Regions from separate parts of the Saccharopolyspora sp. MMCC62 genome, predicted to be linked through region 1. Evidence: riboswitches for the same ligand, from Rfam matches in the RefSeq annotation. Region 1 holds a riboswitch; each other region holds the start of a gene.

Region 1 (7,187 bases):
GCAGGACCGCGGATCGGCGGCACCCGCCGAGAGCGGCAGCCGCGCCGCCGGCCAGCAGAACACCTACAGCTTCGGAGCACGAGCCGCCGAAGCCGGCTGAACGGGCCGGTGACCGGATCCGCCGGTCGCGAGCCACCGCACGGCCATCCGGCCGCCGGTGGTCGGCTGCGGAGGGGACAAGGGGGTCCCCGCACGGTGCGGTGAAGGGGAGTTCGGCGTGTTGTTGGTAGTGCTGTTCCTGGTCCTGGCGGCCGGCGGTGTGCTGGTGACGTCGGTGCTGATCGAACGCCCGGAATGGGCGTGGCTGTCGGTGCTGCTCAGCGTGCTGGCCGCGGCATTGCTCGTGGTGGAACGGTTGCGGCGGCGGAGGGAAGCGAGCTCACCGCCGCGGCAGCCGGTCGCCGCGGGCGAGGCGGGGCGGGACCCGGCGGCACCTGCCGACGAGGTCGACGCCGATGCGGAACCGGACGAGGAGGACACCGACGCGGCGGACGCGCTGCTGGTGTCCGAATCGGACGACGAGGTCGTGGTCGTCGACGAACGTCCCCGGTACCACCTGGCGAGCTGCGAATGGCTCGGCGATCGGGAGGTGCAGGGCCTGCCGGCGAAGGAAGCCCGGGAGCTGGGCTTCACCGCCTGCGCCCGTTGCACCCCGGACGCGGTGCTGGCCGGTCAGGCGCGCGCCGCGCGCTGAACCCGCCGGGTGGCGCGCTCAGGGCCCTGGGCGCGGACCGCGGCGGTGGCCGTGGAAACCCGGTGGCGTCGAATGGTTATGCTGAATGCGGGCTGGTCGCCGGGGAGCGGCCGGCCCGCATCGGCGTTGATCCGGCCATCACCGGGGAGCCTCCGGAAGAACGGGCGCGGCGCTGCCGCGGCGCCCCAGTAGAACCGGACGGGTTCGGCCCGTCACAGCCGGCAACGAGTGGCCGTCGCGTTCGCGGCGGCAAGCGGGGTGGTACCGCGGGACGCGGGCGACCGGATTCGGTCGCGCGCCGTGTCGTCCCCGTGTGGGCATCGAGTGCGGATGCCCGTGCGGCTGCTGACGACACACCGGCGAGGAGAACACCCGCGATGGCTTACCCGAAGGTCCGATTCGGCGGAACGCCCGCCCCGGAGGGCGCGGATCGAGCAGCCCCCCAGGAGCGCGGGGTGGCCGCACAACCGTCCTTCCCGCAGATCGAGCGGGAAGTGCTCGACTTCTGGTCCGCGGACGGGACGTTCCGGGAGAGCGTGCAGGCCAGGGACGCGGGCGTCAACGGGTCGAACGAGTTCGTGTTCTACGACGGCCCGCCGTTCGCGAACGGCCTGCCGCACTACGGGCACCTGCTCACCGGGTACGTCAAGGACGCGGTGCCGCGCTACCAGACGATGCGCGGCCACCGGGTGGAGCGGCGCTTCGGCTGGGACTGCCACGGGCTGCCCGCGGAGGTGCAGGCGGAGAAGCAGCTCGGCATCACCTCGAAGTCCGAGATCGAGTCGATGGGCGTCGCCCAGTTCAACGACGCCTGCCGCGCCTCGGTGCTGCGCTACACGCGGGAGTGGGAGGACTACGTCACCCGCCAGGCGCGCTGGGTGGACTTCGAGAACGACTACAAGACGCTCGACATGGACTACATGGAGAGCGTGATGTGGGCCTTCAAGACCTTGTGGGACAAGGGCTTGGTCTACGAGGGCTTCCGGGTGCTCTGGTACTGCTGGCGCTGCGAGACGCCGCTGTCCAACACCGAGACTCGGATGGACGACACCTACCGCCAGCGGCAGGACCCGGCGGTGACCGTGGGCCTGCGGCTCGTCGCGCCGGGCAAGGCGTTCGACGGGGCGCTGGCGCTGGTGTGGACGACGACGCCGTGGACGCTGCCGTCGAACCTCGCGGCCGCGGTCCACCCCGAGGTGGACTACGTGCTCGTGGAGCCCGGTCAGGGCGGCGAGCGCTACCTGCTGGCCGAGGCGCGGCTGGGCGCGTACGCGCGGGAGCTCGGCGAGGACGTCGCCGACCGCGTCGTCGCCCGGTTCACCGGTGCCGAGCTGGTCGGCACGAGCTACCGGCCGCCGTTCGACTTCTTCGCCGGGCGGGAGAACGCCCACCGGGTGCTGCCCGCCGACTACGTGACCACCGAGGACGGCACCGGTGTCGTGCACATCGCGCCCGCCTTCGGTGAGGAGGACAAGGCCGTCACCGACGCGCACGACATCGAACCGGTCGTGCCGGTCGACGCGCGCGGCCGGTTCACCGCCGAGGTCCCGCCGTACGAGGGCCAGCAGGTCTTCGAGGCGAACAAGCAGATCATCCGGGACCTCAAGGAAGCCGGGCTGCTGCTGCGGCACGAGACCTACGACCACCCGTACCCGCACTGCTGGCGCTGCGACAACGCGCTGATCCAGCGCGCCCTGTCGTCCTGGTTCGTGGCCGTCACCCAGTTCCGGGACCGCATGGTCGAGCTCAACCAGCAGATCAACTGGGTGCCGGGGCACATCCGGGACGGCCAGTTCGGCAAGTGGCTGTCCAACGCCCGCGACTGGAACATCTCGCGGAACCGGTTCTGGGGTTCGCCGATCCCGGTGTGGACCTCGGACGACCCGGCGCACCCGCGCACCGACGTGTACGGCTCGCTGGACGAGCTGGAGCGCGACTTCGGGGTGCGGCCCGCCGACCTGCACCGGCCGAACATCGACGAGCTGACCCGGCCGAACCCGGACGACCCGACCGGCAAGTCCACCATGCGGCGGGTGCCGGAGGTGCTGGACTGCTGGTTCGAGTCCGGGGCGATGCCGTTCGCGCAGGTCCACTACCCGTTCGAGAACGCCGACTGGTTCGAGCACCACTACCCGGGCGACTTCATCGTCGAGTACAACGGCCAGTCCCGCGGCTGGTTCTACCTGCTGCACGTGCTGGCGACCGCGCTGTTCGACCGGCCCGCGTTCTCCAACGTGGTCGCGCACGGCATCGTGCTCGGCGACGACGGCATGAAGATGTCGAAGTCGAAGAACAACTACCCGGACGTCAACGAGGTCTTCGACCGCGACGGTTCGGACGCGATGCGCTGGTTCCTGATGGCCAGCCCGATCCTGCGCGGCGGCGACCTCGTGGTCACCGAGCGCGGCATCCGGGATGCGGTGCGCCAGGCCGTGCTGCCGCTGTGGAACTCCTGGTACTTCCTGGCGCTGTACGCCAACGCCGAAGGCGTCGAGGGCCGGTTCCGGGTGGACAGCGAGCACGTGCTGGACCGCTACGTGCTCGCCAAGACCCACGAGCTCGTCGGCGACGTGCAGGCCGCGATGGACGTGTTCGACCCGGCGGGGGCGTGCGCCAGCGTCCGGGACTTCCTGGAGGTCCTGACGAACTGGTACGTGCGCCGCTCCCGGGACCGGTTCTGGGCCGGGGACGCCGATGCCATCGACACGCTGCACACCGTGCTGGAGGTGACCTCCCGGGTGGTGGCGCCGCTGCTGCCGCTGACCGCGGAGGCGGTGTGGCGCGGGCTCACCGGTGGCCGTTCGGTGCACCTGGCCGACTGGCCGCTGGTCGACGAGCTGCCCGCGGACGCGGCGCTGGTCTCGGCGATGGACCGGGTGCGGCAGGTGTGCTCCTCGGTGCTGGCCCTGCGGAAGTCGAACTCGCGGCGCGTCCGGCTGCCGCTGGCGAAGCTGGTCGTGGCCATGCCGGAAGCCGGCTCGCTGGAGCCGTTCGTGGACCTGATCCGGGACGAGGTGAACGTCAAGGAGGTCGAGCTGACCACCGACGTCGCCGCGCACGGCCGGTTCGAGATCGCCGTGAACGCCCGCGCCGCAGGACCCCGGCTCGGCAAGGACGTGCAGCGGGTGATCAAGGCCGTGAAGTCCGGCGACTGGACCCGGAACGCGGCGGGGGCCGTCGTCGCGGACGGCACCGAACTCCAGGAGGGCGAGTTCACCGAGCGGCTGGTGTCCACCGACTCCGGTGCCGCGGCCGCGCTGCCGGGCGGGGCCGGGCTGGTGGTGCTGGACTGCGACGTCACCTCGGAGCTGGCCGCCGAAGGCGTGGCCCGCGACCTGGTGCGCGTCGTGCAGCAGGCGCGCCGGGACGCCGGGTTCGAGATCTCCGACCGCATCCGCGTCGAGGTCTCCGCGCCCGCGGAGGTGCTGGCCGCGGTGGACGCGCACCGCGAGTTCATCGCTGCCGAAACCCTCGCCGATGTCGTGTCCGAGGGCGCGGCCGCGGGTGGTTCCGCGGGCAGCGTCGGGGACGGCGTGGACGTCTCGGTCGCCGTCGAACGCGTCTGATCGGCCGCCCCCGGGCGGGTCCGCGAGATCCTTCGCGGACCCGCCCGGACGGGCGTGGCACACCTCCCACTTCGCACCGGACGGTTGCGCGCGGCGGGGGGTGGTCCTTAAGGTTCGTCGTCGAAGGTCATGAGTGCCAGCGGGAAACCCCGGTTTGCTGGCCGGCAACCCTCCTACCGCGGTGGGGTGCCCCGGGTGAGGACCTGGCCGATCGCGCAGGGCGGTCGGCAAGCGCGGGCCCCGAATGCTCCGGGCCCGGTGAGGCCCCAGGAGGCATCGTGTCGTCAGCCGTTCGCTCCGCCGCCGGTGAGATCGCCGAAACCCCGATCTGGTCCGTCGTGGACTCCGTTCCCGTGGTGCCCGCGGTCGTCGGCGCGCAGCTGCAGGTCCCGCTGGTCACCGGCGGTTCCGCCGAGTACGCCAACCTGGACCACGGGGCCAGCGCGCCCTGCCTGAACGCGGTGCGCGACGCCGTGAACGAGCTGCTGCCCTGGTACGCCAGCGTGCACCGCGGCGCCGGGTTCGCCTCCCAGGTGTGCACCCGGGTCTACGAGGGCGCTCGGGACGTGCTGCGCCGCTTCGTCGGCGCCCGCCGCACCGACTCGGTGATCTTCACCCGGAACACCACGGACGCGCTGAACCTGCTGGCCGGTGCGCTGCCCGCGGACACCTCGGTGGTCGTGTTCGACACCGAGCACCACGCGGCGCTGCTGCCGTGGGCGGGGGAGCGGCTGCACCGCCTCGACATCCCGGAGAGCCCGCAGGACGCGGTGCGGCTGCTCGACGCCGCGCTCGCCGAGTGCGCCGACGGGCCGAAGCTCGCGGTGCTGACCGGCGCCTCCAACGTGACCGGCGAGCTGTGGCCGATCGCCGAACTCGCCCGCGTCGCGCGTGCGCACGGCGCCCGCACCGTGCTCGACGCCGCCCAGCTCGCCCCGCACCGCCCGATCCGCATCGCCGACCTCGGCGTGGACCACGCGGTGCTGTCCGGCCACAAGCTCTACGCCCCGTTCGGCGCGGGCGCGCTCATCGGCCGCGACGACTGGCTGGACCGGGCCGAGCCGTACCTGGCCGGGGGCGGCGCCACCCGCTCGGTCCCCGACGAGGGCGAGATCGACTGGAACACCGGTCCCGAAAGGCACGAGGCCGGGTCGCCGAACACGGTCGGCGTGCACGCGCTCGCCAAGGCCTGCGAGGTGATCGCCGAGCACGCCGAGGCGATCGAGGGGCACGAGGACCTGCTGCTGCGCAGGCTCCGCGCCGGGCTCGCCACCGTGCCCGGGCTGCGCGAGCTGAGCCTGTTCGGGCCCGAGCACGACCGGGTCGGCGTGGTCGGCTTCACCGTGGACGGCCAGGACCCGGGCCTGCTGGCCGCGGCGCTGTCCGCGGAGCACGGCATCGGCGTGCGGGACGGGCTGTTCTGCGCGCACCGCGCCGTGCGGCACCTGCTGGCAGGCACCGACGCGCAGCGCGCGGTCCGGATCAGCCTCGGCCTCGGCACCACCGTCGAGCACGTGGACCGGATCGTCACCGCGCTGCGCGAGCTGGTCGCCCACGGGCCGCAGTGGAGCTACGAACTGGACGGCGGCCGCTGGGTGCCCGCCGACGATCCGCGCGAGTTCCCCGCCGCGTTGGCGTGAGCCGCTGCGAACGACCGATCGGCGGTCGGGGAGAATGGGCCGGGTGAACACCGAGCAGTCCGACTCCGAGCAGCCCGGATCGAACCCCGCCGACGGCGCGGGCTCGACCTCAGAACCGGAAGCGCGACCCGCCGCGGGCGGGGACGGCGGTACCGCCGCAGGCGAGCCGGACTCGGGTTCGGACGTCGCCGGGGCGACCGCGGTCGAACCCGCCGGTGGCCGCGCGCCGCGGAAGCTGCTGGTCCTGCTGTTCGGGGTGGCGGCGCTGCTGCTGGCCGCGGACGTGCTGACCAAGATCGCCGCCGTCGCCCGGCTCGACGGGCGGCCACCGCTGGAGCTGTTCGGCGGTGCCGTGTACCTGGTGCTGGTGCGCAACCCGGGGGCCGCGTTCTCGCTGGCCACCGGCATGACCTGGCTGCTGGCGCTGCTGGCGATCGCCGTCGTCGGCGTCATCGTGTGGCTGGCGCCGAAGCTGCGCTCCACCGGCTGGGCCGTGGGGCTCGGCCTGGTGCTGGGCGGGGCCTGCGGGAACCTGGTCGACCGGCTGTTCCGGGAACCGGGGCCGCTGCGCGGGCACGTGGTGGACTTCGTGTCGCTGTTCGCGCCGGACGGCAGCGTGTGGCCGGTGTTCAACGTCGCCGACTCGTCCATCGTGTGCGGCGGAATCCTCGTGGTGCTCCTGTCGCTGTTCGGCCGGGATTACGACGGCTCCGTGCACACCCGCAAGAAGCGCGAGGACCGGGCATGAGCGATCTGCGGATGCTCCCGGTCCCGGACGGCCTCGAAGGCATGCGGGTCGATGCGGGTCTGGCGAAGCTGCTCGGGCTGTCCCGGAGCACGGTGGCGGGGCTCGCCGAATCCGGTGAGGTGCTGCTGGACGGCGCCCCCGTCGGCAAGTCCGACCGGCTCATCGCGGGCGGACTGGTGGAGGTGACGCTGCCCGCGGCCCGGCCGGAACCGGAAGTGGTCGCGGTCCCGGTGGAAGGCCTGCGGATCCTGCACCAGGACGACGACATCGTCGTGGTGGACAAGCCCATCGGCGTCGCCGTGCACCCCAGCCCCGGCTGGGAGGGACCCACCGTGATCGGCGGGCTCGCCGCGGCGGGCGTGCAGATCGCGACCTCGGGCGCCGCGGAGCGCCAGGGCGTGGTGCACCGGCTCGACGCGGGCACCACCGGCGTCATGGTCGCGGCGAAGAGCGAGCACGCCTACACCGCGCTGAAGCGGGCCTTCAAGGAACGCACCGTGGAGAAGCGCTACCACGCGCTGGTACAGGGCCACCCCGAT
Region 2 (7,187 bases), on a different contig from region 1:
CCGATCTTCGCGGCGATGTCGGCGAGGTCGTCCCGGCCGATCTCCAGCCGCCACAGCGTGTTCAGCGCCAGCAGCGCGGCGGCCGCGTCGGCACTGCCGCCCGCCATGCCGCCCGCGACCGGGATGCCTTTGCGGATGGTCAGCTGCACGCCCGGTTCCTCCGGGTCGCGCCCGGAGTGCTCGGCGAGGAGCTGCACGGCCCGCCACGCGAGGTTGCTCGGCCCGGTCGGGACCGAGTCGGCGCCTTCGCCGTGCACCTCGATGCCGGGTTCGTCGGCGGTGCGGACCGTCACCTCGTCGGTGAGCGAGAGCGCTTGGAAGACGGTGACCAGCTCGTGGTAGCCGTCCGGGCGGGTATCGCCGACCGACAGGTGCAGGTTCACCTTGGCCGGGACACGCACGGTGATGGGGGTGGGTACCACGGAGAGCACCCCTAGAGCGTACGTGTCCGCGCGAGCCCGGTGCCGCCCCAGCACCCGACTTCACAGCGGAACCTCCGCGCACCCGGCCGGAACTCCCGGCCGGGCGACGCCCCCGCCACCAGGTGGATCTTCATCTGCCCCGGCCCGGACGCACCGCGGCCCCCGCACGTCCGCGCGGGGGCCGCCGATCCGGGATCGATCAGGAAGCGGGGATCACCGAGATGCCGCCGTAGGTCTTGGTGATGAAGTCCTTGACCTCCGGGGAGCGCAGCAGCTCCGCCAGCTTCTGCACCCGCGGGTCCTTCGCCATCGCGGGCGAGGCGACGAGGCCGTTGGCGTACGGGTTGTTCTCCGCGCTCTCCACCGCGATCGGGTCCTTCAGCCCGGCCTTGAGCGCATAGTTGCCGTTCACGATCGCCGCGTCGACGTCGTCGACCGAGCGGGGCAGCTGGTCGCTGGAGAGCTCCTGGAACCGGATGTTCTTCGGGTTCTCCGCCACGTCGCGCACCCCGGCGCCCTGCTCTGCGCCCGGCTTCAGCTTGATGACTCCGTTGTTCTGCAGCAGTTCCAGGCTGCGGGTCTGGTTCGACGGGTCGTTGGGCAGCGCGATCCGCGCCCCGTTCGGCAGCTCCTGGAGGGACTTCACCTTCTTGGAGTAGACCGACAGCGGTTCGAGGTGCACCGTCTGCACCCATTCGAACTCACCGCCGCGCTGCGCCTGGTACTCCGCCAGGTACGGCTTGTGCTGGTAGTAGTTCGCGTCCAGCTCGCCGTTGGCGACGGCCTCGTTGGGCCGGTTGTAGTCGTCGAACTTCTCGATCTCGATCTCGATGCCGGCCTGCTCGGCGAGGTGGTCCTTGACGAACTGGAGGATCTCGCCGTGCGGCTGCGGGCTGACGCCGATGGTCAGCGGGGCCTCGGGGTCCTGCGCGGCGGGCGTGCCGGAGGCGCCGCAACCGGCCAGTGCCAGCGTCGCAGCGGTGAGCACCACGGCCAGGGAGCGAAAACGCATCGATCGCGTCCTTTCTGGAGGGCCGACCGGTGACGTGCACCGGCGGCCGGCGGGGATCGCACGTCCCCGCCGTCGGAGTGTTCCTGGTGAGCTGCGGGCCTAGCCGGTCGCGCTGCGGCGGCGGTCCACTGCTTTGGCGGTGATGTCGGTGAGCAGCTGCATGGCGAAGGCCAGCACGGCCAGCACCACCACCGAGCCGTACAGCACGCGCTCGTCGTACGCCTGGTAGCCGTCCTGGATGGCGGTGGTCCCCAGCCCGCCACCGCCGATGGCGCCGGCCATCGCCGCGTAGCCGATGAGCGCGACGGCGGTGACGCCGACGGCCCCGACCAGCGCGGCGCGGGCCTCGCCGAGCAGCACGGTCCACACGATCCGCCACCGGCTCGAACCGGTGGTGATCGCGGCTTCGACGACGGTGAAGCTCACTTCCCGCAACGCGTTCTGCGTCAACCGCGCGAAGAACGGCACGGCGCCGACGACCAGCGGGACGATCACCGCGGTGCTGCCGATGGACGTGCCCACCAACAACCTGGTGAAGGAGGCCAGCACCACCAGCAGCACCACGAACGGCACGGACCGCACCACGTCGACGACCACACCGAGGATCCGGTGCAGCGTCGGACGCGGGCTGAGCCCGACCGGAGAACTCAGGTGCAGGAACACGCCCAGCGGCAGTCCACCGAGGACCGCCAGCAGGGTCGAGACCAGCACCATGTAGAGCGTTTCGGCGGTGGCACCGCCGAGCAGCTCCGCTACTTCCGCCCAAGGGGTCGGATCACTCACGCCGCGACTCCATCAACACTGACCGGGGTGCGCCGCACGTGCGCGTCCCGGTCGACCATCCACTTCAGGGCCGACTCGGACCGCTCACCGGCGAGTCCGATGCGGAACTTCGCCACCGGGGTGTCGCCGAGCCGGGTGAGCCCGCCGCCGAGGATGGACAGCTCCACCCCGAACCGGCTCGCGGCCTCGGGCAGCAGCGCGCCGACAGCGGCGAAGCCGACGAGGACCACTTCGGCGACCACGTCGTGGCGCACCCCGGGCACGACCGGTGCCTGGTCGGTCTCGGGCAGCAGGCTGGTGCTGACCCGGCTGCCGGGTTCGGCGACGAGGTCGAGCACCTTGCCATGCTCGACGAGCTTGCCGCCTTCGAGCACCGCCACGTCGTCGGCGATGCGCCGCACCACGCCCATGTCGTGGGTGACCACCAGAACGGTGACGCCCAGTTCGGAGCGGGCCCGGTCCAGCACGGTGAGCACCGAGTCGGTGGTGCCCGGGTCCAGCGCCGAGGTCGGCTCGTCGGCCAGCAGCACCGAGGGCTTGGCGGCCAGCGCGCGGGCGACCGCGATGCGCTGCCGCTGCCCGCCGGAGAGCCGGTCCGGGTAGATCGGCGCCTTCTCGGTGAGCCCCACCAGGTCGAGCAGTTCGGCGACGCGGCTGCGGCGCTGCGGCGCGGGCATCCCGGCGGCTTCCAGCGGGAGCGCCACGTTGCCCGCGGCGGTGCGCTGCCGCAGCAGCGAGTCGCCCTGGGGAACGACGCCGATGTGGCGGCGGGCGGCGCGCAGCGCGGCGCCTTCGAGGGAGACGAGGTCGGTGCCGTCGACGCGGATGGCGCCGCGGTCCGGCTTCTCCAGCAGGGCGATGCACCGGGCGAGGGTGGACTTGCCCGCGCCGCTGGGTCCGACGACGCCGAGCACGGCGCCCGCCGGGACCTCCAGCGACACGTCGTCGAGGGCGACGACGTCGGACCGGTCGGACTGGTCGGGCCGGAAGGACTTGGTGAGGTTCTCGACTGTGATCACGATCGCGCTCCGCATCAGCTCACGCCGACCTGCGGACATGCCGCGGCCGGGCGGGGAGGAACAGAAGGGCCTGGTGGGGCGGTGACGACTGGGGCCGTCAGCCGGCGAGGCGACAGGCCGTCGTGGTGCGGCGTCCGTGATCGATAACCCGGCGCTGGGTCAACGCGAGCCCGTGCGGACCGGAGCCGACGCGAGCGCGACCACCGCGGGCCCGCCTGCGGCTGGACCGGGGCGCACGTTCACCTGCGAGCAGAGTTTCAGACACCACAACTCCATCGACCCTGGCGTTAGCACCTGCTCCGGTGGAGTGGTTGCTGCGGCGTCGTGGAGCCAGGTCTCTCAGCCGCTCGGGATGGATTTCCCGAATAGTAGAACGCAGCGGCGTCGGGAGGCGCAAGCCAAAAGCCGTCACTATGTGGAATCGTTTGACAAATCACATCCCCCTACTGAGCAGGAGACATGTCTGGTCGTGAATATTCCAGTGACCTTATGTGAGCAGCGCTACGGTTTTCCGCCTGGACGGAGCAACGCGACCCCCGAGGGTGCGACGCAGCGGAACGTCAGCGCGCCGATCCCGCGCCCGCCTCGGCCACCCGGGCGAAATCGGCCACCGTGAGCTGCTCGCCGCGCGCCGACGGGTCCACCCCGGCCGCCCGCAGCACCTCCTCGGCGCGCGCCGCCGAACCGGCCCAGCCGGACAGCGCCGCCCGCAAGGTCTTGCGCCGCTGCGCGAACGCCGCGTCCACCGCCGCGAACACCTGCGCCCGGGGCGCCGCCGACGGCGGGTCCACCCGGGAGAAGGACACCAGCCCGGAATCCACGTTCGGCACCGGCCAGAACACGTTGCGCGGCACCGGACCCGCGCGCCGGACGTCGGCGAACCACGCGGCCTTCACGCTCGGCACCCCGTAGGTGCGGCCGCCCGGCTTCGCGGCCAGCCGGTCGGCGACCTCGGACTGCACCATCACCAGACCGGTGCGCAGCGACGGCAGCTCCGCCAGCAGGTGCAGCACCACCGGCACCGCCACGTTGTACGGCAGGTTCGCGACCAGCGCGGTCGGCTGCGGCTCGGCGAAGTCGGCGGCCCGCACCCGCAGCGCGTCGGCGGGCAGCACCCGCAACCGGTCCCGCAGTTCGGGGGCGAATTCGGCGGCGGTGCGCGGCAACCGCTCGGCGAGCACTGGGTCGATCTCCACCGCCACCACTCCGGCGGACTCCGGCAGCAGCGCCAAGGTCAGCGAGCCCAGCCCGGGACCGACCTCCAGCACCACGTCCTCCGCGGTGAGACCGGCCGCCCCGACGATGCGGCGCACCGTGTTCGAGTCGTGCACGAAGTTCTGGCCGAGCCGTTTCGTCGGCCGGATCCCGAGTTCCCCCGCCAGCCGGCGAACATCGGCCGGCCCGAGCAACCGCGCCTGGTTCGCGTGCTGTTCCACGAGGTCAAAGCTACCCGCGCCCGCTTCCCGCACCGCGCCCGCCCTCCCCCGCGCTGATCAGGGCCGCGCCGATCAGGGCCGCGAACGCGAACGACCGGTCACCGGCACGAGGCCGATGACCGGTCGGGGAACGCGGAGGTCGCCGCTCAGCCGAGGCCGAGCTTCGAGGAGCAACCCGGCCAGGCGCCGTAGCTGCCGCCGCGGGCGTCGCGCACCTTGGTGGCCACCGAGATCTGCTGCTCCCGGCTCGCCTGGTGCGGGTAGGCCGCGTACTGGTCGCCGCCGTAGGCGTCCCAGGTGCTCTTGTCGAACTGGAGGCCGCCGTAGTAGCCGTTGCCGCTGTTGATCGACCAGTTGCCGCCGGCCTCGCACTGCACCAACTTGTCCCAGACGGCGCTGTTCGGCGGCTGCTTGGTGCCGACGCGGACGACCTTCTCGGTCGGCTCCTTGGTGATCTTCTCGCCGACCGCTTCGCGACCGGTCTCCTCGCCGTTGCGAGTGCTCACCCGGGTGAAGACGATCTTCTCGCCGGGCGTGCCCGGGTTCTCGACCTTCTCCTCGCCCTTGAGCATGGAGTCGTCTTCGATCTCCTTGACCGGCGGCTCGATCGGCACGGTCACGTTGACCACGGTGCTGCCGGTGCGATCGATCTGCACCGTGGCACCGCTGGTGATCTTCTGGTCGCCGCCGGGGGTGATGTGGTCTTCCGGCCCGAGCTGGAGGTTCTGCTCCTTGACCAGCTCGTCGACGGTCACCGCGGTCGTCGTCAGCTGCCGGGGCTCGCCCGCGCCGTCGGTGATCGTGATGTCCTTGGCGGTCTTGACCACCAGGTCCATGCCCTGCTCGGGCACCGCCATGCTGCGCGCGCTGGAGACCCAGGCGCCGTCGTCGACGACGCCGAGCTGGCGCAGCGCCTGGCCGACGGTCACCGACCGGACCCATTCCTCGCGCTGCTCGCCGTCGACCGTCATCTTCAGCAGCCGGCCGCGGTCGAGGGTGATCGTGTCGTTGTGCCCGACCTTGGACTGCGGGGAGGGGCTCAGCGCGTCGTGCTCGCCGATGTTGATGCCCTCGTCCTCGAGGACCTCGCCGACGGTCGACTCGTAGGTGTTGACCTGGCGTTCCTTGCCGTCGATCTCGACGGTGACGGACTTGTCCATCGCGGCGGCGGCGCCGCCGGTGCCGGTCAGGGTGAGGATGACCGCGGCGACCGCGCCCTTGAGGAAGCGCTGCTTCCACGAGGTGATCGCCTCGACGACCTCCGCGGAGGGCTGCGCCTGCGGTTCGCCGAGCTCCTCGGGCAGGACCAGCGGCGGCATGACCACGGTCTCTGCGTTGATGAGGCGGATGAGCTCGTCGACGTCGATGTCGGCCGTCGCGAGCATCTCGTCGGCCTGCGGGCCGAGCGCCTCGAGCACGTCGTCCGGCGTGATCTCCAACGCGCCGGGCGGGAAGCTCGGGTGGTCCTGGGCCGGGTACCGGCCGCTGATGGGGGCGAAGGACTGCTCCGCCGTGATCTCCGCGTCGCTCTCGCGATCGAGCAGACCGACCGCGGTCTGCTGCTGCGGGCTCACGGGGCTGAACCAGTCCGTGGAGGGCTCGAAGGAATCGGCCCAATAGCCGTGGTCTCGGCCTGCGCCACCCAGCTGCTCATCGCTGCGGGTGGAGCTGGCGTGGGCACCGGGGATGCCGCGTCCGTTCACAGGGTCGCTACCTCTCGAAAGCGAGAAGCCGTCCGCGCGCCGGTGACCATGGGGAGTTCGCCGAGCATGTCCGGTTCGAACTCCTTCACCTGCCGCTGCGCGACTTCGTGCTTCGTTTCCGTATCCGACTCCCGTAGCCAAGCGCCATTCAGCCGATACCTGATGCGAACCGGTCTCGTTCCCAGCTCGATCGGTGGCACCGACTTCCCCGACGTACCCGGCGGCGACTAGCGGGCGTTTCCGTGACTTCGTTGTCATCGGTTACGAGGCCGAGACTCTAGCGTGATCCAGCGGGCGCGCCAAGGGGCCACCCGGCGGTGTGAGCTGGGTTACGCCGGTTTGCCGCGCAACCGCGCACCGTCCGTGATCGGATCGGGCGATCCACTGCAATCCGGTCCTCATTTTCCCAGCCGCGCCGCGGTTTCTCCGGCGTTCGACGAAATCGATCAGGATGTCCCTTGTGGACGGTGCGATCGCCGCTGGTGAGCGGATCACCGAGCCGCGGAGCAGCGGTTCCGGTTCACCCGCCGCACCGGCGGGTGGGGGTCGGGCGACGGGAGAGCGCGATCATCTCCCGCCGCCCGCGGCCGAGGCCGACGGCGGACCGTCGGACGCGCTGGGTGATGAGGAAGCCCACTTCCTCACACTCTCGGGCGATCTCCGCGAACCTCCCCGTTCAGCCGCAGTTCCCAGCACCGTTCAGAGCAGTACCACTCACCGCCGGTCGCCGGAGGCGCACGGCGGATCTCGTCCGTCCTCCCGCGGTCGGCGGTGCCGATGAACTGAGAACCGCCCGAGCCACCGGCACCGCC
Region 3 (7,187 bases), on a different contig from region 1:
AGGCCGCGAATCCACCCGGCTCCGGGACGACGCCGTCCAAGGTCGACCTGAACACCGCCACGGAGGAGGAGCTCGATGCGCTACCAGGAGTCGGCGAGGTCACCGCGGAACGGATCGTGCAGTGGCGCACCGAGCACGGTCGCTTCGGTTCCGTGGACGAACTCCAAGACGTCGACGGCATCGGCGCGGCGAAGCTGGCCAAGCTCCGCGACCTGGTCCAGGTGTGAAGGTCACGTCCTACCCCCGGACCGGCGTGCTCGACCTGCGACTGGTGCCCGCGGCCGTGGTGACCTGGTCGGTGACGCTGGCCGGTCTGCTCGGCGGGTGGGGCGTGGCGGCCGCGCTGGCGATCTCGGCGGTGGTGCTGCTGCCGCTGGTGCGGGCGAGGCGGGCCCGGCGCTGGCGCAACGGGTTGCTGGTGGTGCTGGTCCTGGCCGGGATCACCGCGACCGGCGTGAGCATCCGGACCCACTCGGTCGCCGTGCACCCGCTGCACCTCGCCGCGCAGCAGGGCGAACGGGTAGTGGTCCGGGCGTCGCTCACCGCGCGCCCGAAACCGCTGCGGGGGGCGTCCTACGGTGCTCGGCGCGCCCAGGACCGCTCGGTGGTGCCGGTGCGGCTGCACTCGGTCGACGTCGGCGACCGGCGGATCGCGGCCGGCGGCCGGGCGCTGCTCCTGGTGCCGACGGAACCGTGGCGCTCGCTGATCGCGGGCCAGCAGGTGACCGCGACCGGGCGAGCCGCGCCGCCGCGCGGCGGGGAACTGCTGACCGCCGCGATCCAAGTCGGCCAGGGACCGGAGCAGGTGCGCCCGGCACCGGGCTGGCAGCGGGTCGCGGAGGGCCTGCGGGACGGCCTGCGCTCGACCTCCCGGACCGTGCTGGGCCCGGAAGCGGCGGGCCTGCTGCCGGGGCTGGTCGTCGGCGACACCGGGCTGCTGCCACCGGAAGTGGTGGAGCAGTTCGAGACCGCCGGGCTGACGCACCTGATGGCGGTGTCCGGGGCGAACCTGGCCATCGTGTGCGGGGCGGTGCTGCTGGCACTGCGCCTGATCGGTGCGGGACCGGTGCCGTGCGCGGTCGGTGCCGGGGTGGCGATGGCGGGGTTCGTGGTGCTCGCGGGACCCGAACCGAGCGTGCTGCGGGCCGCCGTGATGGGCGCGATCACGCTGTTCGCGCTGGCACTGGGCCGCGAGCGCTCGGCACTGCCGACCTTGGCGGGCAGCGTCATCGGCCTGCTGCTGCTCGCTCCCGGGCTGGCGACCACGGCGGGTTTCGCGCTGTCGGTGGCGGCGACGGCGGGACTGGTGCTGCTGGCACCCGGCTGGTCGGCGGCGCTGCACGCCAGGGGAGTGCCGGTCGGGCTCGCCGAGGCGCTCGCGGTGCCCGCGGCGGCGCACCTGGTCACCGCGCCGCTGGTGGCCGCGATCTCCGGACAGGTCAGCCTGGTCGCGGTGGTGGCGAACCTGCTGGCCGGGCCGCTCGTGGCACCCGCGACGGTGCTCGGGGTCGCGGCGACGGTGGTGGCCCCGTGGTGGGCGCTGCCGGCGAAGGCGCTGGTGTGGCTGGCAGGACCCGAACTGGAGTGGGTGCTCGCGGTCGCCCGGCACTCGGCGGCCGTGCCGGGGGCGGTCGTCGACTGGCCGTCCGGTGCGGTGGGCGGGATCGCGCTGGCGGTGCTCTCAGCGGTGCTGCTGATCGTGCTGCGCGGCCGCATCGCCCGGCTGGTGCTGATCAGCGCGGTGCTGGTCGTCGTGGTGGTGGTGATCCCGGTCCGCCAGCAGGTGTTCCCCTGGCCGGCGCCGGGCTGGTCGATGGTCGCCTGCGACGTGGGGCAGGGCGACGGGCTGGTGCTGGCCACCGGGCGGGACCGGGAAGCGGTCGTGGTCGACACCGGACCGGACCCGGCGCTGATGGCGGAGTGCCTGCGCCGCTTGCGGATCCGCAGCGTCCCGCTGGTGCTGCTGACCCACCTGCACGCCGACCACGTCGGCGGCATCTCGGCGGTGCTGTCCGGACGGCAGGTCGGTGCGGTCGCGGTCGGGCCGTTGGACGAACCGGCCTGGGCGGCCCGGGAAGTGCGGGCGGCCGCCCGCGCGCACCGGGCACCCGTCATCCCGCTGCGCGCGGGACAGCGGTTGCAGTGGCCGGAACTGGTGCTCGACGTGCTCGGGCCGCGGGGAACGCTCGCCCGCAGCACGTCCGCGGAGGACGCCAACGACGCGTCGCTGGTGGTCAAGGCGACCACCCCGGCGGGACGGGTGCTGCTGACCGGGGATATCGCGCTGCCCGGGCAGGCCGCGCTGCTCACGTCAGGTGCGGACCTGCGGGCGGAGGTGCTCAAGGTGCCGCACCACGGGTCCCGGTTCACGACGCCGCGGCTGCTCGCACAGGTGCGCCCGCGGCTGGCGGTGATCAGCGTCGGCGCCGGGAACGACTACGGCCACCCGAGCCCGCTCATCCTGGGCGAGCTGCAGCGGCTGGGTGCGCGGATCCACCGCACGGACCGGTCCGGGGACATCGCGATCGTCCCGGGCCGTGGCGGGAGCACCGCGGTGGAGCGGGGCGATCCGCTGCGGCCGGACGAGAAGTGACCGGCGCACCGGTCCGGGACCGTGGGCCGCGGTGCTCCGCGGCCCACGGCCACCGATCACAGGCCGAGGGCCTCGTTCACGGCATCGGTGTTCGGGGCGACGGTCGCCTTCGGCCCGACCTGGTCCTGCACGGCGTCCAGCGTCTTGAGGCCGTCGCCGGTGATGAGCAGCACCGTCTCCTGGTCCGGGTCGATCTGACCGGCCTCGATGAGCTTCTTCGCGGTCGCGACGGTGACGCCACCGGCGGTCTCGGCGAAGATCCCCTCGGTGCGGGCCAGCAGCCGGATACCGGCGACGACCTCTTCGTCGGTGACGTCCTCGATGGCCCCGCCGGTGCGCCGGACCACGTCCAGCACGTACGGGCCGTCGGCGGGAGCACCGATCGCCAGCGAACGCGCGATGGTGTCCGGGCGGACCGGCTGCACCACGTCGTGGTTCTGCTTGAACGCGCTGGCCACCGGCGAGCAACCGTTGGCCTGCGCGCCGAAGATCCGGTACGGGCTCTGCTCGACCAGACCGGTCTGGCCGAGCTCGCGGAAGCCCTTGTCCACCTTGGTCAGCTGCGAACCGGAGGCGATGGGCACCACGATCTGCTCCGGCAGCCGCCAGCCGAGCTGCTCAGCGACCTCGAACCCGAGGGTCTTGGAGCCCTCCGAGTAGTACGGCCGCACGTTGACGTTGACGAACGCCCAGTCCTCGTGCTCGGCGGCGAGCTCGGTCGCCAGCCGGTTCACGTCGTCGTAGTTGCCGTCCACCGCGAGCAGCGAGCCGTCGTAGACCGCGCTCATCAGGATCTTCGCCCGCTCCAGGTTGGACGGGACGAGGACCACCGAGTCCCAGCCGGCGCGGGCCGCGGCGGCGGCGACGGCGTTGGCGAGGTTGCCGGTGGACGGGCAGGCCAGCACCTTGAACCCGAACTCGCGGGCGGCGGCCAGCGCGACCGCGACCACGCGGTCCTTGAAGGAGTGCGTCGGGTTGCCGGTGTCGTCCTTGATCCAGATCCGCTTGACGCCGAGCGCCTTCGCGAGGTTGTCCGCGCGCACCAGCCTGGTACAGCCGGGCTCGGTGTTCGGGTGCTCCTCGACGTTCGTCGGCACCGGCAGCAGCTTCTTGTAGCGCCAGATGGAGCGGGGGCCTGCCTCGATGTCCTCGCGGCGGATGCGCCCGAAGTCGTAGGCGACCTCCAGCGGCGAGAAGTCCTCCAGGGACACGAACTCGGGCGCCAGCGGCTGGCGGTGCCCCTCTTCCTTCGACACCAGCTCGACGGCCGGACCGAGGTCGTAGGTCTTGCCGGTGGAGTTCGGGGCATGGGCGGCAGCGGTCATCGCGAGGTCCTTTCCTCATCTGTCCCGCGGGCGGGTCGGAGTTGGCACCAATTTCTTCGACTACCTCGCGAATGCCGCGAAAGGTCGAGATGGTTGCCGGGGCTTCATCGGGCCGTTCCCTCTGCCCCTCTGGATGAGCTATTCGGTTGTGGCTGCAACGTTACGGGAGGCCGCCGCATCCTGGCCAGCACGGGTACCGGCGCACGGACCGGCGGTGGTGTCGCAGGGTCGTGCGACGATGCCCCTATGAGTTCGCCGTCGGTGGTCTGCGATCCGCTGCACCTGATCCTCGGGGACGAGGAACTGCTGGTGGAGCGCGCGCTGTGGGAGGCGGTCGGAGCGGCCCGCGCGGCCGATCCGGAAACCGAGCTGCGCAGGATCAAAGTGAGTGAACTCACCCCGCCGGAGCTGGACGAACTGCTGAGCCCTTCGTTGTTCGCCGAAGGCCGCGTGGTGGCGCTGGAAGCCGCTCAGGACGCGGGCAAGGAGATCGCCGAGGCGATCCTGTCGCATGCGCGGCAGCCCGCGGACGGCGTGGTGCTGGTGATCGTGCACAGCGGAGGCGGCCGCGGGAAGAACGCCAAGGAGCTGCCGAGCGCGTTGCGCAAGCTCAACGCCCGCGTCACCGAGTGCAACAAGATCACGAAGGGGCCGCAGCGGGAGGCCTTCGTCAAGGACGAGGTGCGTCGCGCGGGTGGCCGCATCGACGCCGCCGGAGTCGGCGCGCTGATCGAGACGGTCGGCTTCGACCTGCGCGAGCTGTCCTCGGCGGCCTCCCAGCTGGTCGCCGACACCGGCGGGAAGGTCGACGAGTCGGAGGTGCGCCGGTACCACCGCGGCCGTGCCGAGGTGACCGGCTTCGCGGTGGCCGAGAAAGCCGTCACCGGTGACCTGGCCGGAGCGCTGGAAGCGCTGCGCTGGGCGCTGCAGCTGGGCGTCGCGCACGTGCTGATCGCGGACGCCCTGGCCGATTCGGTGCGCACCATCGGCCGCGTCGCCGCCTACGGCCGAGGCGACCCGTTCCGGCTCGCCGGAGACCTCGGCATGCCCGCGTGGAAGGTGAAGAAGGCGCAGGCGCAGGCCAGGGGCTGGAGCAGCGCCACCGTCGCTGAGGCGTTGCGCGCGGTCGCCGTGCTGAACGCGGACGTCAAGGGCATGGCCGCCGACGCGGACCACGCGCTGGAGCGCGCCGTGCTGCGGCTGGTCGAACTGCACTCCTCCCGGAACTGACCCGCGGTCGTCGTCACCCGGCGAGCCCCGCCCGCACCGTCCGGCGACGATCATCGCCGGTGCCCGGTGCCCGGTGCCCGGTGCCCGGTGCCCGGTGCCCGGTGCCCGGTGCCGCACGAACGGCACGCGAGCCCTCAACCCCGCGCGCGGGAACTACTGAGCCCGCGGCCTGCCCCCCTAGAACGCGAAGCGGGGCCCGTCCCCGGAAGGACGGGCCCCGCTTCGGGCCGGTGCGCGTGCCGGACGGAGGCCCGGCCGCGCTCGGGCTCAGAGCTTGTTGACGGCCTGCGCCAGCGCCGACTTCTTGTTCGCGGCCTGGTTGGCGTGGATGACGCCCTTGCCGGCGGCCTTGTCCAGGGTGCGCGAGGCGGCGCGCTGCAGCTCCAGGGCCTTGTCCTTGTCACCGGCGGCAACGGCCTCGCGGAACTTGCGGATGGCGGTCTTGACCGACGACTTCACCGACTTGTTGCGCAGGCGGTTGCGCTCGTTGGTCTTGATCCGCTTCATCTGAGACTTGATGTTGGCCACTGGGGCGCCTCTTTCCTCGATCGGATTCGTCGTGCCGCGCTGAATCGGCGCTGCCGCACCGGAGCTCGACGGCCCGCGGTGTGCGCAGCTTTCCTCCCTGGCGGAACGCCGCACGGCACGGTCGACGATCCTAGCAACGGTGCTCGTGCCGGCCCGCGTCGGCATCGGGTGCGAGGACGCTCACACGACGGGACTCGATCGGTGGTCGGCGGCATAGGCTCGCGCCCCGTGTTCACCCCATTGGATTGGCCCGGCTTCGCCGATCTCTCCTTGGCCGGGCTCATCTTCCTGTGCTGCGCGGCGTTCCTCGCCGGAGCGGTGGACGCGATCGTCGGGGGCGGCGGCCTGATCCAGCTGCCCGCGATGCTGCTGCTGGTGCCCGGCGGGAACATCATCTACTCGCTCGGGACGAACAAGCTCGCCGCTGTCGCGGGCACCACCGCGGCCGCGTGGACCTACGCGAAGCGGACCCCGGTGCCGTGGCGCAGTGCGCTGCCGATGGCGGCCGTCGCATTCCTGGGCGCGCTGGGCGGTGCCGTGTTCGCCGCCTCGCTGCCGCAGCTCGTGCTCACCGTGGTGGTGCTGGTGGCGCTGATCGCGGTCGGCATCTACACGTGGCGCAAACCCGATCTGGGGTCGGTCGCGGCGCCGCGCTTCGGGCCGGTCCAGCAGGTCTGGGTGATGGTGGCGGGCGGCCTGGCGATCGGCTTCTACGACGGCATCGCGGGCCCCGGCACCGGCTCGTTCCTGGTGTTCCTGCTCGTCGGCCTGGTCGGTTTCGCGTTCGTGGGGGCGTCGGCGACCGCGAAGGTCGTCAACGTGGCCACCAATCTGGGGGCGCTGCTGTTCTTCATCTCCGCGGGCAAGATCCTGTGGGGGTTGGCCCTGGTGATGGCGGTGAGCAACGCGAGCGGCAGCGTGCTGGGCGCTGCGCTGGCGTCCAGCCGCGGATCGGCGTGGGTGCGCAAGGTGTTCCTCACCGTGGTGGTGGCGCTGGTGGCCAGCCTCGGCTGGAAGCTCGCCGCCGGTCTCTGAACCCTTTCGGGCGATCAGTCAAGAGGCCTTGTCAGGCGTGATGTGAGATCGAGAACACCGGCGGGTCGCGGGAATGATCTGCCCCGGGGTGTGGTTGTATGAGTCGGCCGATTTTTGTGTTCGTGTTCGACACGCTCGCGAAAGTTGCGGGCGCGACTCTGTCCTGAGCGCAAGCTGGAGAGTTCGCCGTCTGGACTAGGCCCCGGTGTTCGCGCGGTGCGGGCACCGGTTACTCATCAGCTGTGAGGAGACAGAGATGGCACAGGGCACTGTGAAGTGGTTCAACTCCGAGAAGGGCTTCGGCTTCATCTCCCCCGACGGTGGCGGCCCGGACGTGTTCGTCCACTACTCGGCCATCGACGGCAACGGCTTCCGCACCCTGGAAGAGAACCAGACCGTGACCTTCGAGATCACCCAGGGCCAGAAGGGCCCGCAGGCCAGCGGCGTTCGCGCGGTCTGAGTGCAGTGATCTGCTC

The links. Region 1 has a riboswitch for S-adenosylmethionine ahead of AC29IT_RS26105 (aminotransferase class V-fold PLP-dependent enzyme). Riboswitches for the same ligand answer to the same signal wherever they lie in the genome.
Region 2: another riboswitch for S-adenosylmethionine. It lies ahead of AC29IT_RS23305 (methionine ABC transporter ATP-binding protein); the one in region 1 lies ahead of AC29IT_RS26105 (aminotransferase class V-fold PLP-dependent enzyme).
Region 3: another riboswitch for S-adenosylmethionine. It lies ahead of thrC (threonine synthase); the one in region 1 lies ahead of AC29IT_RS26105 (aminotransferase class V-fold PLP-dependent enzyme).

Annotation. Positions count from the first base shown of each region.
Region 1 covers NZ_JBYKCM010000014.1:34,818-42,004, forward strand. The annotation lists gene wag31 (DivIVA-like cell division protein Wag31) at 1-100, shown strand, start outside; gene AC29IT_RS26095 (hypothetical protein) at 218-694, shown strand; gene ileS (isoleucine--tRNA ligase) at 1,072-4,260, shown strand; SAM riboswitch class IV at 4,386-4,500, shown strand; gene AC29IT_RS26105 (aminotransferase class V-fold PLP-dependent enzyme) at 4,572-5,900, shown strand; gene lspA (signal peptidase II) at 5,935-6,648, shown strand; gene AC29IT_RS26115 (RluA family pseudouridine synthase) at 6,660-7,187, shown strand, end outside.
Region 2 covers NZ_JBYKCM010000010.1:253,187-260,373, forward strand. The annotation lists gene AC29IT_RS23290 (4-(cytidine 5'-diphospho)-2-C-methyl-D-erythritol kinase) at 1-422, opposite strand, end outside; gene AC29IT_RS23295 (MetQ/NlpA family ABC transporter substrate-binding protein) at 622-1,434, opposite strand; gene AC29IT_RS23300 (methionine ABC transporter permease) at 1,534-2,217, opposite strand; gene AC29IT_RS23305 (methionine ABC transporter ATP-binding protein) at 2,214-3,236, opposite strand; SAM riboswitch class I at 3,506-3,595, opposite strand; gene rsmA (16S rRNA (adenine(1518)-N(6)/adenine(1519)-N(6))-dimethyltransferase RsmA) at 3,797-4,672, opposite strand; gene AC29IT_RS23315 (resuscitation-promoting factor) at 4,819-6,375, opposite strand.
Region 3 covers NZ_JBYKCM010000005.1:249,645-256,831, reverse strand. The annotation lists gene AC29IT_RS14545 (ComEA family DNA-binding protein) at 1-227, shown strand, start outside; gene AC29IT_RS14540 (ComEC/Rec2 family competence protein) at 224-2,593, shown strand; gene thrC (threonine synthase) at 2,650-3,918, opposite strand; SAM riboswitch class I at 3,931-4,058, opposite strand; gene holA (DNA polymerase III subunit delta) at 4,165-5,148, shown strand; gene rpsT (30S ribosomal protein S20) at 5,416-5,676, opposite strand; gene AC29IT_RS14520 (TSUP family transporter) at 5,905-6,711, shown strand; gene AC29IT_RS14515 (cold-shock protein) at 6,968-7,171, shown strand.